DNA from 2 places in the Microbulbifer sp. ALW1 genome. Region 1 is predicted to be linked to the other one. Evidence: predicted binding sites of a transcription regulator. Region 1 holds the regulator's gene; the other holds the start of a gene.

Region 1 (5,782 bases):
GTGGAAGCGTTTTTTTCCCGTGAATACCACCTCGACTACCAGATCCACACCTACCCGAAACCCATCATCGTCTGGGGCAACGGCATCGTCATGGGTGGCGGTATCGGTATCATGAATGGCGCCAGCCACCGCGTGGTCACCGAATCCACGCGTATGGCCATGCCCGAAATCACCATTGGCCTCTTTCCCGATGTGGGCGGCAGCTGGTTCCTCAATCGTATGCCTGGTCGCATTGGCCTGTTCCTCGGCCTGACCGGTGCCCAGTTTAACGGTGCCGATGCTATCTATACCGGTATGGCGGATCGCCTGGTTGCCTCCGGGAGCAAGGATGCGGTCTTTGGCGCTCTCGCAGACGCCGGGTTCAATAGCGACCCGGAACACAATCGCGCGCTGGTAAGCCGCCTGCTCAAGGCGTCTGAAATGCCCGCCGACCAGCAGCCGAACTCCAATGTCCGCGCCCATTACGATGTGATCCAGCAGCTCACCGATGGCGCCACCCTGCCGGAGGTCTATCAGCAGATTGTTGAATACGCCGGGGATGATGAGTGGCTGCAACGGGCTGCCAAAACCCTCAGGGCCGGCTGCCCGTTAACCGCATGGGTCGTGTGGGAGCAGCTGAAGCGTGGCAAGCATCTTTCGCTTCAGGAGGTGCTGGACATGGAAAAAATACTGGCGGTGAATATGTGCGCTAATGGTCAGGTAAAGGAGGGCGTGCGTGCACTGCTGATCGATAAGGACCGCAATCCGCAGTGGCAACCGGCAACACTGGCAGAGGTCACTGCGGAACAGGTGGAGGCCTGTTTTACTGCCCCCTGATTGAGTGACGGTCGGGGTTATCTAACCGGAAGTAAAAATAATGGAAAGTAACAATAAAAATGAGAGGGAAAAAACATGCAGCCAATCAAAAAGATCGCGTTTATCGGGCTCGGTAATATGGGCGGCCCCATGGCCGCAAACCTGGTGAACAAGGGTTTTGCAGTAACGGCCTTTGACCTGTCGGTACCGATGCTGGAAAGCGCAGTGTCCAATGGTTGCCTGCGCGGCGAAAGCGCGGAAGCGGCGATTGACGGCGCCGACGTGGTGGTTTCCATGCTGCCCAGCGGCGAAGCGGTGCGTGCGCTGTATCTCGGGGCGCAGGGTTTATTGCAGGCGATGGATCGGGAAACCCTGCTCATTGACTGCTCCACCATTGCCGCAAACGACGCCCGCCAGGTGATCGCGGCAGCGGCTGAGCGCGGTATCGACGCGCTGGATGCCCCGGTCTCCGGTGGCACCGCCGCCGCCGCGGCAGGGACTCTGTCGTTTATGTGCGGTGGCGAAGACCAAACACTGGAGCGGGCGCGTCCGGTGCTGGAGGCCATGGGCGCAAATATTTTTCATGCCGGCCCCGCAGGCAGCGGCCAGGTCGCCAAAATCTGCAACAACATGCTGCTGGCCATTCATATGATCGGCACCGCAGAGGCTTTGCAGCTGGGGGTGGATAACGGGCTGGACCCGCAGGTGTTGTCGCAGATTATGAGTGCCAGCTCCGGCGGCAACTGGTCACTGGAAAAGTACAATCCCTACCCGGGGGTAATGGACAATGTGCCGGCCTCCCGGGACTACCAGGGCGGTTTCTCGGTGGCCCTGATGCTGAAAGACCTGGGGCTCGCCATGGATACCGCCGCTGGCAGTGCATCCTCGACGCCGCTGGGCGCGCTGGCGAAAAATCTCTACCAGCTGCACGGTGGCGATGACCTCAACAGGTCGCTGGATTTTTCCAGTATCCAGAATCTGTTCCGGCGTCCCGTCGGAGACTGAGTGCCGCGACCAACCTGCCGGCGCTTGATCTAAATCAAGCGCCGGTAATCCGTGGCCCGGTAACTTTGCGCGATCCAATAGTTTCCCGCTCATTCAGCTCCGGATCACAGGTTACGCGTAAATGGCCTCAAATCGCTTGGACAGCGCCCCCCCTCGCAGCAGTGATACCCCTTGTATCCCTGGCTCCTCTGGTACCTCTGGTACCTCTGGTACCTCTGACTCTGTTGCATCGGGGGTAGCTTCCGGAGACCTTTCTCCTGAACTGCTGGCGCGTTACGCGGGCCCATGTCCTCGCTATACGTCGTATCCCACTGCCGACCGGTTTACGCCGCTGCATGCCAATCGTGAATTACTTGCGGCGAATGGAAGTGGCAAGCCCTGGGAAGCATTGCGAGACGTGAGCTCCCTGTCGCTCTATGTGCATATCCCATTCTGTCGTTCCCTCTGCTACTTCTGTGCCTGCAACAAGGTAATTACCCAGCAGTATGGTCTGGCTTCCAGCTACCTGGAGCGTGTACTTGCCGAGGCTCAGTGGTATCGGGAACGCGTCGCACGGGTGCCTGTAACCCAATTGCACCTCGGTGGTGGTACGCCAACCTATCTGAACGACGGCGATCTGACGCGGCTGGTGCGGGGGCTCGGGGAGGTGTTTGATCTTCGCCCCGGAGAGGACGTGGAATACAGTGTGGAAGCGGATCCGCGGGTGCTGGAACTGGAAACCCTGGATACGCTACAAACACTCGGTTTCAATCGCCTGAGTATGGGCATCCAGGATTTCAATCCCGAGGTGCAAAGGGCGATCAATCGAATCTGCACGCCGCAGCAGGTCCGCACCCTGACCGATGCCGCGCGGGCGCGGGGCTTTGGTTCCATTTCCTATGACCTGATCTACGGTCTGCCCGGGCAGGACGTGCAAAGCCTGGAGCGCACCATCGATAAGGTGATTGAACTGGCACCGGATCGTATTGCTTTGTATCACTACGCGCATCTGCCACACCGATTCAAGGCGCAACGCCTGATCGACTCCGACCTGATTCCGTCACCGCAGGCAAAAATCGATATGCAGCTTGCCGCGACACAGCGGCTGACAAATGCAGGTTACCGGTTTCTCGGTATGGACCATTTTTCCCGCCCGGAAGACCCCCTTGCCGCGGCCGCCGACGATGGACGCCTCGCGCGCAATTTCCAGGGCTATACATTGATGCCCGCTGACGCGCTGATCGGCCTTGGTGCCTCGGCCATCAGCTACAGTCGCGATGGCTACTGGCAAAACCACCACGGCCAGAAGGAGTATGCGACGGCCATTGCCGAGCGCGGCGAGGCCATCTGCCGGGGCTGGTCGCTCGATGATGACGACCGGGTGCGGCAGTGGCTGATCATGGAGTTGATGTGCCATCTCAGGGTGGAAAAGCGCGCGCTGGAGCTGCGCACAAACACGCCGTTCGGACAGTATTTTGCCGCGGATCTGGCCCGGTTACGCCCACTGATTGCGGACGGGCTGATACGCGAATCAGAGCAAGACCTGGTGGTCACTGAGCGCGGTCGCTGGTTCCTGCGCAATATTGCCGCCGCTTTTGACCGGCACTTGCACACCGGGGAATCCGCAGCTCAGTACTCCCGTGTGCTTTAATCGGTTGCTGGAGATACAATTCCAGGATGGACGGGGCGGGGAAGCGCCCCTGAATTGGGAATTTCTTTCGAAAGATGCCGCGAAAAAAGAAGTCGCGGAAAAAGTTGCAAACGAACGGGCGAACGATCGACCGAAAGACTTATCGACGAACAGTTCATCGACGAAATAGTCATCGAATAGTGAAAGTGGAAATGACGATGCCGAAATCCTCACCAGCGGTCAATTGCGGAAACTGCTCTGTCAGAAGGTTGTGTCTACCGGTGGGGCTGAGTGAGGAGGATATCCAGCGCCTGGAGCAGGTCTCGCGCAAGAAAAAAATCCTCAAAGCCGGCGACACCCTGTTTCGCGCCGGTGATCCCTTTTCCAATCTCTATGCCATTCGCTCGGGCAGCTTCAAGTCTGCGGTGATCGGCGCCGACGGTGACACCCAGGTGACCCATTTCGCATTACCCGGTGAATTGCTGGGGCTGGATGCGTACAGCAGTGGTTCCCACCCTGGCTATGCGGAGGCGCTGGAAGAAAGCAGTGTGTGCGTACTGCCATTTACTCAGCTCGAAAATCTGGCGCAGCAGGTGCCCGCACTGCAAAAGCAGATTTACAACATATTTTCCGAAGAACTGAAGCAGGACAACGACGTGTTGCTACTGCTTGGCAAACGCTCCGCGGAGAGTCGTCTAGCAGCGCTGCTGATTAATATCTCCAGCCGCTATGCGCGACGTGGCTACTCGGCCAGTGAATTCAAACTTTCCATGCAGCGTATGGATATCGCGAACTATCTGGGGCTGACCGCGGAAACCGTCAGTCGCCTGATGTCGCGCTTTCAAAAGCAGGGGCTCATCCTGGCACAGGGAAGGGCGATTACGATTTTGGATCTTATCGCCCTTAGTGAGCTTGCCGGGACTCACTGCAGTTACGAGAACGGATAAAGTAATTAACGGGTTTCCTTCAGTGAGAGGCGCACACCCGTTAGCCTCTCACTCTGTTCACTTTGTCGTCTGTCGTTTGCGACCTGTGTTCAGCTGGCGACGGCGGACTCCCTCTCCGCAAGATCCTGATAAATGGCCTGGTAAAGCTGCTTCACGCCCCGGTGAAAATGGCAGCTCTGCCTGTCTGCCAGCGCGACGGTCACTTCTTCCCAGTCGGTGTCGGTCAAGTATTGATTGACCAGCGGCAGCAGAATTTCGTTTTCTTTTTTCATGTGTGCACGCTGCAGGGCGATATATTCCTGCGCGGTGCCGAACAGTCGTTCCCGTTCCACTGCGGCATCATTGGCGACTGCGTAAAACAGCTGGTTCATTGTGCGGGTGGCTTCGGCGACGGCCTTGTGTTCCGATGTTATTTTTTCAACCAGGTCTCTAATGTCCACGGGCTTGCCCAGCAACTGTTCGAACACGAGGTCTTCCACCGGGTGGTGCCACTGGTCCGGATAGACAGAAAAGTAATCCAGCGCCTCCAGGATCATGCTCAGGGTTGCGGGATCCCGATCTTGCTTTCCCAGTTCGTGGAGCAAATGTTCAAACACATCCAGCAGGTTCTGCATCTGCTTGTGGTCATCGCAGAGTTGTCGGTAAATGCCGTTCATATCGCGCCTCCTTGACGGGCAGTGACAATCGATAATCCCATTGTTGTCTGCTGTCAGAGGGAGAGCTTGATCTGAATCAAGCCGCGACAATATCGTGTCGCGGCTTGCGTCGACAGCGCAAAGCGAGTGCTATCGAGGAGAGGTGAAGTGAAGCCTGGGGGCCTCAGTGACGTTAGAAGTAATAATCCTGCAGATCGATCTGTTCCCAGTCGTACACCAGCTTGGGACCATCCGCGGTGACCAGGCTGACCTTGTCGGCCACCAGGCACTCGGACCAGTCGACCTTATTCATATCCACGATTTCCGCGCCGCCTTGCACCTGCACAATGGAGTCCTTCCATACCTGCTGGCAATTGTTTGGAACTTCACCCTTGATCAACAATTGCTGGCCCAGGTAGTTCTGGTAACGCAGCTGGGGCATGCGGTTCAGGTGGTAGCGCTCTTCCTCTGCCTGCAGGAAGAACTTGCCGTTTTCCTCGATCAGGGTGCCGCTGACGGTGAGCGTTTGTTGCGGCGGATTGGCGGCGCAGGCGGAAAGGAACAGCAGGGGAAGCAGTAAGCTCTTTTTTGACGACATCATTGTTACTCTTTGGTTATTTGTTACCAAAATAGCAAGTGAGGGTTGCAGAAGCGTTTCAGTTTGGTTGCAGCGGTACCGCGGGCAGGAAAAAACTGTCAGAACAGCAATCGGGAAGCGGAGGGGAGAAGGCATTATAAAGTCCGGCGCCAAACAGGGCGCCGGTGTGCAGTGAACACCCGGAGCGTTCAGG
Region 2 (5,782 bases), 300 kb from region 1:
AGTTTGTGTGGGTGATTGTGGGCGATAAGGAAAAAATCGCCGACAAGGTAGCAGCGCTGGAAATCGGCACCATCGCCGAGCTGGATGCTGACGGCAAGCCTGTCGCTGGCGACAGCTGAGCAAGTAGCCGCAATCTTTGCAGCTATAAACTGTAACTACAATATGTAATTACAAAAAAAGGGCCGCGGTTTATACCGCGGCCCTTTTTTTGCTGTGTACCCTGTAGCGTTTGATACGCAGAAATTTGCCACTGAACGCGTAATTTCGCGCCAAACCAGCAAGAGGAACGATGGTACCAATTAGTGTATTCCTCCTTTTAACCATAACGAGCAACCACCTCATAACCTCCAGCAGATTGCCGCGTTTTTCATCCTGAAAAACGGAATTTGCTTACTTATCCACACTTGCCTCATTCCACAATTGGAACGCCAGTAAAAGCTGCTAGATTTTCATTACCGGCTGTACGTCTGTACCGGTTCAGGCACTGCTGCAGCCAGCAAAACCTTTAACAATAAGAAGTAGCAGCCCATATTGGAGCTTCATAACAATGAGAAAAACCCTTTCATCCCTAACATTCGGCGCGCTGGCCCTTGCTGTCGCCGTCCAGGCCAGCGCCGCGGATGAGCGCTACATCGTCAAATTCAAAGAGGGTAAAGGCCCGGCCGTAAAAGCGATGATGGAAAAGAACGGCGGGCGCTCGGCACTGGCCCTGGAAAAACACAACGCCATGGCCGCCAACCTCCCGCAAAAAGCCCTCACCGCAATGCGCAATAACCCCAATGTGGAATACGTGGAAGAGGATGTGAAGCGCTACCCGATGGCGGAAACCACGCCCTTCGGCATTCCGATGGTACAGGCCAACCTGCTCAGCGATGCCATGGCCGGCAACCAGACCGTATGTATCATCGACTCCGGCTACGACCTCAATCACGAGGACTTGGCAGGGAATAACGTGAATGGCAGTAACGATTCGGGCACTGGCTTCTGGTACACCGATGAGAACAGCCACGGCACCCATGTTGCCGGCACCATCGCCGCCATCGGCGGGAACGGTACCGGCGTCGTCGGGGTAAACCCGAACAGCAACCTCAATCTCTACATCGTCAAGGTCTTTGGCGCCGACGGCTGGGCCTACTCATCATCTCTGGTCGCGGCAGCACAGGATTGTGCCGACAATGGTGCCAGCGTCATCAATATGAGCCTTGGCGGCACCATGAAATCCCGCGCTGAAGATCGGGCCTTTGCTGATCTGTACAACAACCAGAACATTCTCTCCATTGCCGCGGCCGGTAACGACGGCAACACCCGTCACTCCTATCCGGCATCCTACGATTCCGTGGTCTCAGTTGCGGCCGTCGACAGCAATAAGATGGTCGCCGACTTCTCCCAGCAGACCGATCAGGTAGAGCTCTCCGGGCCCGGCGTGGACGTCCTGTCTTCCGTACCCGTGGGCATGGGTCTTTCCACCACATTCTCTGTGGCTGGCAATGCGATAGAAGCTTCCGGTATGGAAGGCAGCCCTCAGGGCAGCGCCAGTGGTGCCTTGATGGATTGCGGCCTGGGTGAAGCAGCCTGTGCCGATGCCAGCGGCAAGGTGTGCCTGATTTCCCGCGGCAATATCAGCTTCGCGGAAAAGGTCCAGGCCTGTGAAGCCGGCGGTGGTGTCGCCGCGGTGGTCTACAACAATGAGCCCGGCATGCTGTTTGGCACCCTCGGTGAAACCGCAACCGGTATTCCGTCTGCGGGGATTTCCGATACCGACGGCGCTACCTTGCTCGGCCAGATTGGCAGCAGCGCCAGCCTTGCCATCCAAGCCAGCGACTATGCGTATTTCAATGGCACCTCGATGGCCACCCCCCATGTAGCCGGTGTTGCCGCGCTGGTATGGAGCCACTTCCCCAGCTGCAGCGCCAGCGAAATCCGCTCCGCGCTGACCAGCACGGCGGAAGATCTGGGTACCGCAGGACGGGATAACGCCTACGGTTTCGGTCTGGTGAAGGCCAAGGATGCGGTGGATTATCTCACCGCCAACGGCTGTGGTGGCGGCTCAGGTAGCAGTAGCTCCGGCGGCAGCAGCGGTGGCGGCAGCGGCGGCGGCAAGCCCTGCAAGGGCAAAAACTGTAATTAATCGGCAATAGCCAAACCAGAAGGGGCCGATATCGGCCCCTTTTCTTTTGCCCTTTTTCTTTTACCCCTGTAGAACGCCTCCTGCAGAGAAAAAATATCGCTCGATAAAATTGATCCAGATCAATTTGAGCGCCCGTCTTGATCCAGATCAAATTTCACTACAACCCCTCCCTCTAGAATCCTCGCCTCAACAAGCGACGCGCATTAACACGGTGTACCGCCAACCGTATTCAATAGATTAGAAAACAGGGAGTTCCGGTATGGGGAATGCCGATAGTGATGTGGTGTTTCAGAGTTATGGACGCTGCTGTAACAACGAACATTTCTTTATCGATTTTTACGACCAGTTTATGGGCAGCTCAACCGAGATTCGCGACCTGTTCGTGGACACGGACATGGCCGCCCAGCGCCACCTCCTGCGCAACGGCATCATGCAGCTGGTATTGCACGCCCGCGGTATGGCGGATACCAAGCTGCGCGCACTGGGTTGCAGCCACTCCCGCAGCGGCTACAACATCCGCCCGGAGTGGTATGGCCTGTGGCTGGACGCCCTGCTGGCCACCCTGAGAAAATACGATCCGGACTTTAGCGAAGAAACCGCGCTGGCGTGGCGCCGCGCCATAGAACCGGGTATCGAACTGATCCGCCGCGCCTATTGAGCATTCCAATGCGCAGTCCGGCTTATTGACCATTCGGTATACCGTTTCTCTTTGTGCCCCCGGACATTGTTTGGTAGGCTTCGCCGCGCAGCCGTAGCCAGCCTTTGACTCCCGTGACCAAGAGAGCCAACAGGAGACTACGAGAGCTGCCCGCAGACCCAAGCGCCCCTCTCGGGGGTGCCGATTTACCGCAAGCGTTACCCGCTGGATGAGTTTTTGAAAGCGATCAGACACTATACCAATGCCCCCGGAATACTTCCGGCAAACCTGGACCCTCGGGTCAGGGCGGTATTTGTATTCTGGCTCCTGGGCAGCGCCTTCTTCGGTTTTTCCAGCCTGCTGCTGCAATTCGGTTTTCCGCCGACACCCTCCGAGCTTCTGCCAATTCTCGAAAGCGGCATTACCTCCGAAACCATTATCGCGCTCGCCAGTGCGGCGCTGCTGATTACCAGTATTTTCATTTTCCGGCACTTCTGGCTGCAGCTGTTGCTCAGTTTTTTCAGAAGTCTGCGCACCGTTTTCAAACGTTTTCTTCGCGCACTACAACCGCCGACTCCGGCACTGTGCTCTGCACACCGCTCCGCCCACACCTCCCGAGCTCCCCCTTTCCGCGCGTAACGCATATGGTCTTTACAGGTTCGGCCTGTTCAGTCCATTCGCGCTGATATTTTTCTTCGAAAAATAAACCTGTGACCTGATTGTTTCTGGCATCGGGACGGGGGACCTGTTCGTTCGCAATCTGTCAGCGCCTCTCTGACTACCCCAGGTAGTTGTTGTCAATCTCCATGCCGAGAGGAATGCTCCTCGTGTTAACTCGTAGCCTCAGAAACGCTGCGCTGTCTGCTGCCGTGCTTGCACTGGCGGGATGCGACGGCGGCGTGCTCGACCCCAAGGGACAAGTGGGTGTCGACGAAAAAAATCTGATCATCATCTCCACCCTGCTGATGTTGCTGGTGGTGATTCCGGTGATCGTCATGACCCTGTACTTCGCGTGGAAATACCGCGAGGGGCGGGAACATGAAATCTACGCGCCCAAGTGGGCCCACTCCGCCAAGATCGAAGCCACCGTATGGCTGGTGCCGGTGGTGATCGTGCTCATCCTCGGCGTCATCACCTGGCGCTCTACCCACAGTCTCGATCCCTACAAACCGCTGGACCACGAGCGCGAACCGCTCACCGTGGAAGTGGTGTCACTGAACTGGAAATGGCTGTTCATCTACCCGGAGCAGGGTATTGCTACGGTGAATGAGCTGGTGATCCCCACCGACAGACCGGTGAATTTCAAAATCACCTCCGAGTCGACCATGAACTCCTTCTTCATCCCACAGCTGGGCAGCCAGATTTATTCGATGGCGGGTATGGAGACCAAGCTGCACCTGATCGCCAATGAGCCGGGTACCTTCGAGGGCTTCTCGGCCAACTACAGCGGTGAAGGCTTCTCCGGTATGCACTTCGAAACCAGGGCGGTGGATGAAGCGGCATTCGAGCGCTGGGCAAGCGACATGCAACGCGGTCATGGAACGTTGGACAACTCGCGTTACGCACAGTTGGCCGAGCCCAGTGAAAACCACCCGGTGGAATACTTCAGCGCGGTCAGCGACGGGCTCTTCCACCAGATCATGTTCAAGTACATGCAGCACTACAACACCTGGAACAAGGCGCCGGCCCATCACCACGGGGAGCACGACACCGCTTCCATGCCAGGCATGCACAACGGCCCACATAACGGCTCACACAACAGCAAGGCGGAGGAATAAAAATGAATCTGCTCGGTAAATTATCCTGGGAAGCGATTCCCTATCACGAGCCCATCATCATGGGCACCCTCGCGGTGGTCGGCATTGCCGGCGTTCTCATCGCGCTCGCCATCACCCGCGCAAAGCAGTGGAACACCCTGTGGTTTGACTGGATCACTTCCGTCGACCACAAGCGCCTCGGGGTGATGTATATCCTGCTCGCGCTGATCATGCTGATCCGCGGTTTTTCCGACGCGATCATGATGCGCACCCAGCTGGCCATGGCTACTAACGGTGCAGCCGGCTACCTGCCACCGGAACACTACGACCAGATCTTCACCGCCCACGGGGTGATCATGATCATGTTCATGGCGATGCCGTTCATGATCGGTCTGATGAACATTGTGCTGCCGCTGCAAATCGGCGCGCGCGATGTGGCCTTCCCGTTCATGAACAACCTGAGCTTCTGGTTGTCGGCGGGCGGCGCCATCCTGATCAACATTTCCCTCGGCCTCGGCGAGTTCGCCAAGACCGGCTGGCTCGCGTATCCGCCGCTGTCGGAGTTGTCGTTCAGTCCCGGTGTGGGAGTGGATTACTACATCTGGGCACTGCAGATTTCCGGTGTCGGCACCCTGCTGACGGGGGTGAACTTCCTGGTAACCGTGTTCAAGATGCGCGCGCCGGGCATGAAGCTGATGGATATGCCGATCTTCACCTGGACCTGTACCTGGGCCAACGTGCTGATCGTGGCCTCCTTCCCGATCCTGACCGCGGTACTGGGCTTGCTGACCCTCGACCGCTACCTGGACTTTCACTTCTTCACCAACGATCTCGGCGGCAACGCCATGATGTATATCAACCTGTTCTGGGCCTGGGGACACCCCGAGGTATACATCCTGATGCTGCCCGCTTTCGGTATTTTCTCTGAGGTGATTTCCACCTTTACCGGCAAGCGCCTGTTCGGCTACAAGTCCATGGTGTGGGCCAGCGGTGCGATTTCCATCCTCGGGTTTATCGTGTGGCTGCACCACTTCTTTACCATGGGCTCCAGCGCCAATGTGAATGCCTTCTTCGGCATCATGACCATGATCATCGCGGTACCCACCGGGGTGAAATTATTCAACTGGCTGTTCACCATGTACCGAGGGCGCCTGCGCATGACGGTACCGGTACTCTGGACCCTGGGCTTTATGGTGACCTTCACCATCGGCGGCATGACCGGCGTATTGCTGGCGGTGCCAGGGGCGGACTATGTACTGC

The links. Region 1 encodes FNR, which switches genes on or off when oxygen is low (the NO sensors DNR and NnrR bind a similar motif). Its sites were predicted from a motif close to TTGATNNNNATCAA; they were not measured.
Positions count from the first base shown of each region.
Region 2: the regulator FNR is predicted to act here: its motif matches at 2,238-2,251, upstream of GRX76_RS04660 (globin).

Region 1 covers NZ_CP047569.1:1,434,810-1,440,591, forward strand. Annotated here, with positions in the region: gene GRX76_RS05885 (enoyl-CoA hydratase/isomerase family protein) at 1-816, shown strand, start outside; gene mmsB (3-hydroxyisobutyrate dehydrogenase) at 892-1,800, shown strand; gene hemN (oxygen-independent coproporphyrinogen III oxidase) at 1,922-3,430, shown strand; gene fnr (fumarate/nitrate reduction transcriptional regulator Fnr) at 3,628-4,356, shown strand; gene GRX76_RS05905 (hemerythrin domain-containing protein) at 4,446-5,012, opposite strand; gene GRX76_RS05910 (hypothetical protein) at 5,185-5,592, opposite strand; gene GRX76_RS05915 (pyridoxamine 5'-phosphate oxidase family protein) at 5,778-5,782, opposite strand, start outside.
Region 2 covers NZ_CP047569.1:1,134,384-1,140,165, reverse strand. Annotated here, with positions in the region: gene GRX76_RS04670 (pitrilysin family protein) at 1-119, shown strand, start outside; gene GRX76_RS04665 (S8 family serine peptidase) at 548-2,128, shown strand; gene GRX76_RS04660 (globin) at 2,388-2,786, shown strand; gene GRX76_RS04655 (hypothetical protein) at 3,003-3,404, shown strand; gene cyoA (ubiquinol oxidase subunit II) at 3,593-4,543, shown strand; gene cyoB (cytochrome o ubiquinol oxidase subunit I) at 4,546-5,782, shown strand, end outside.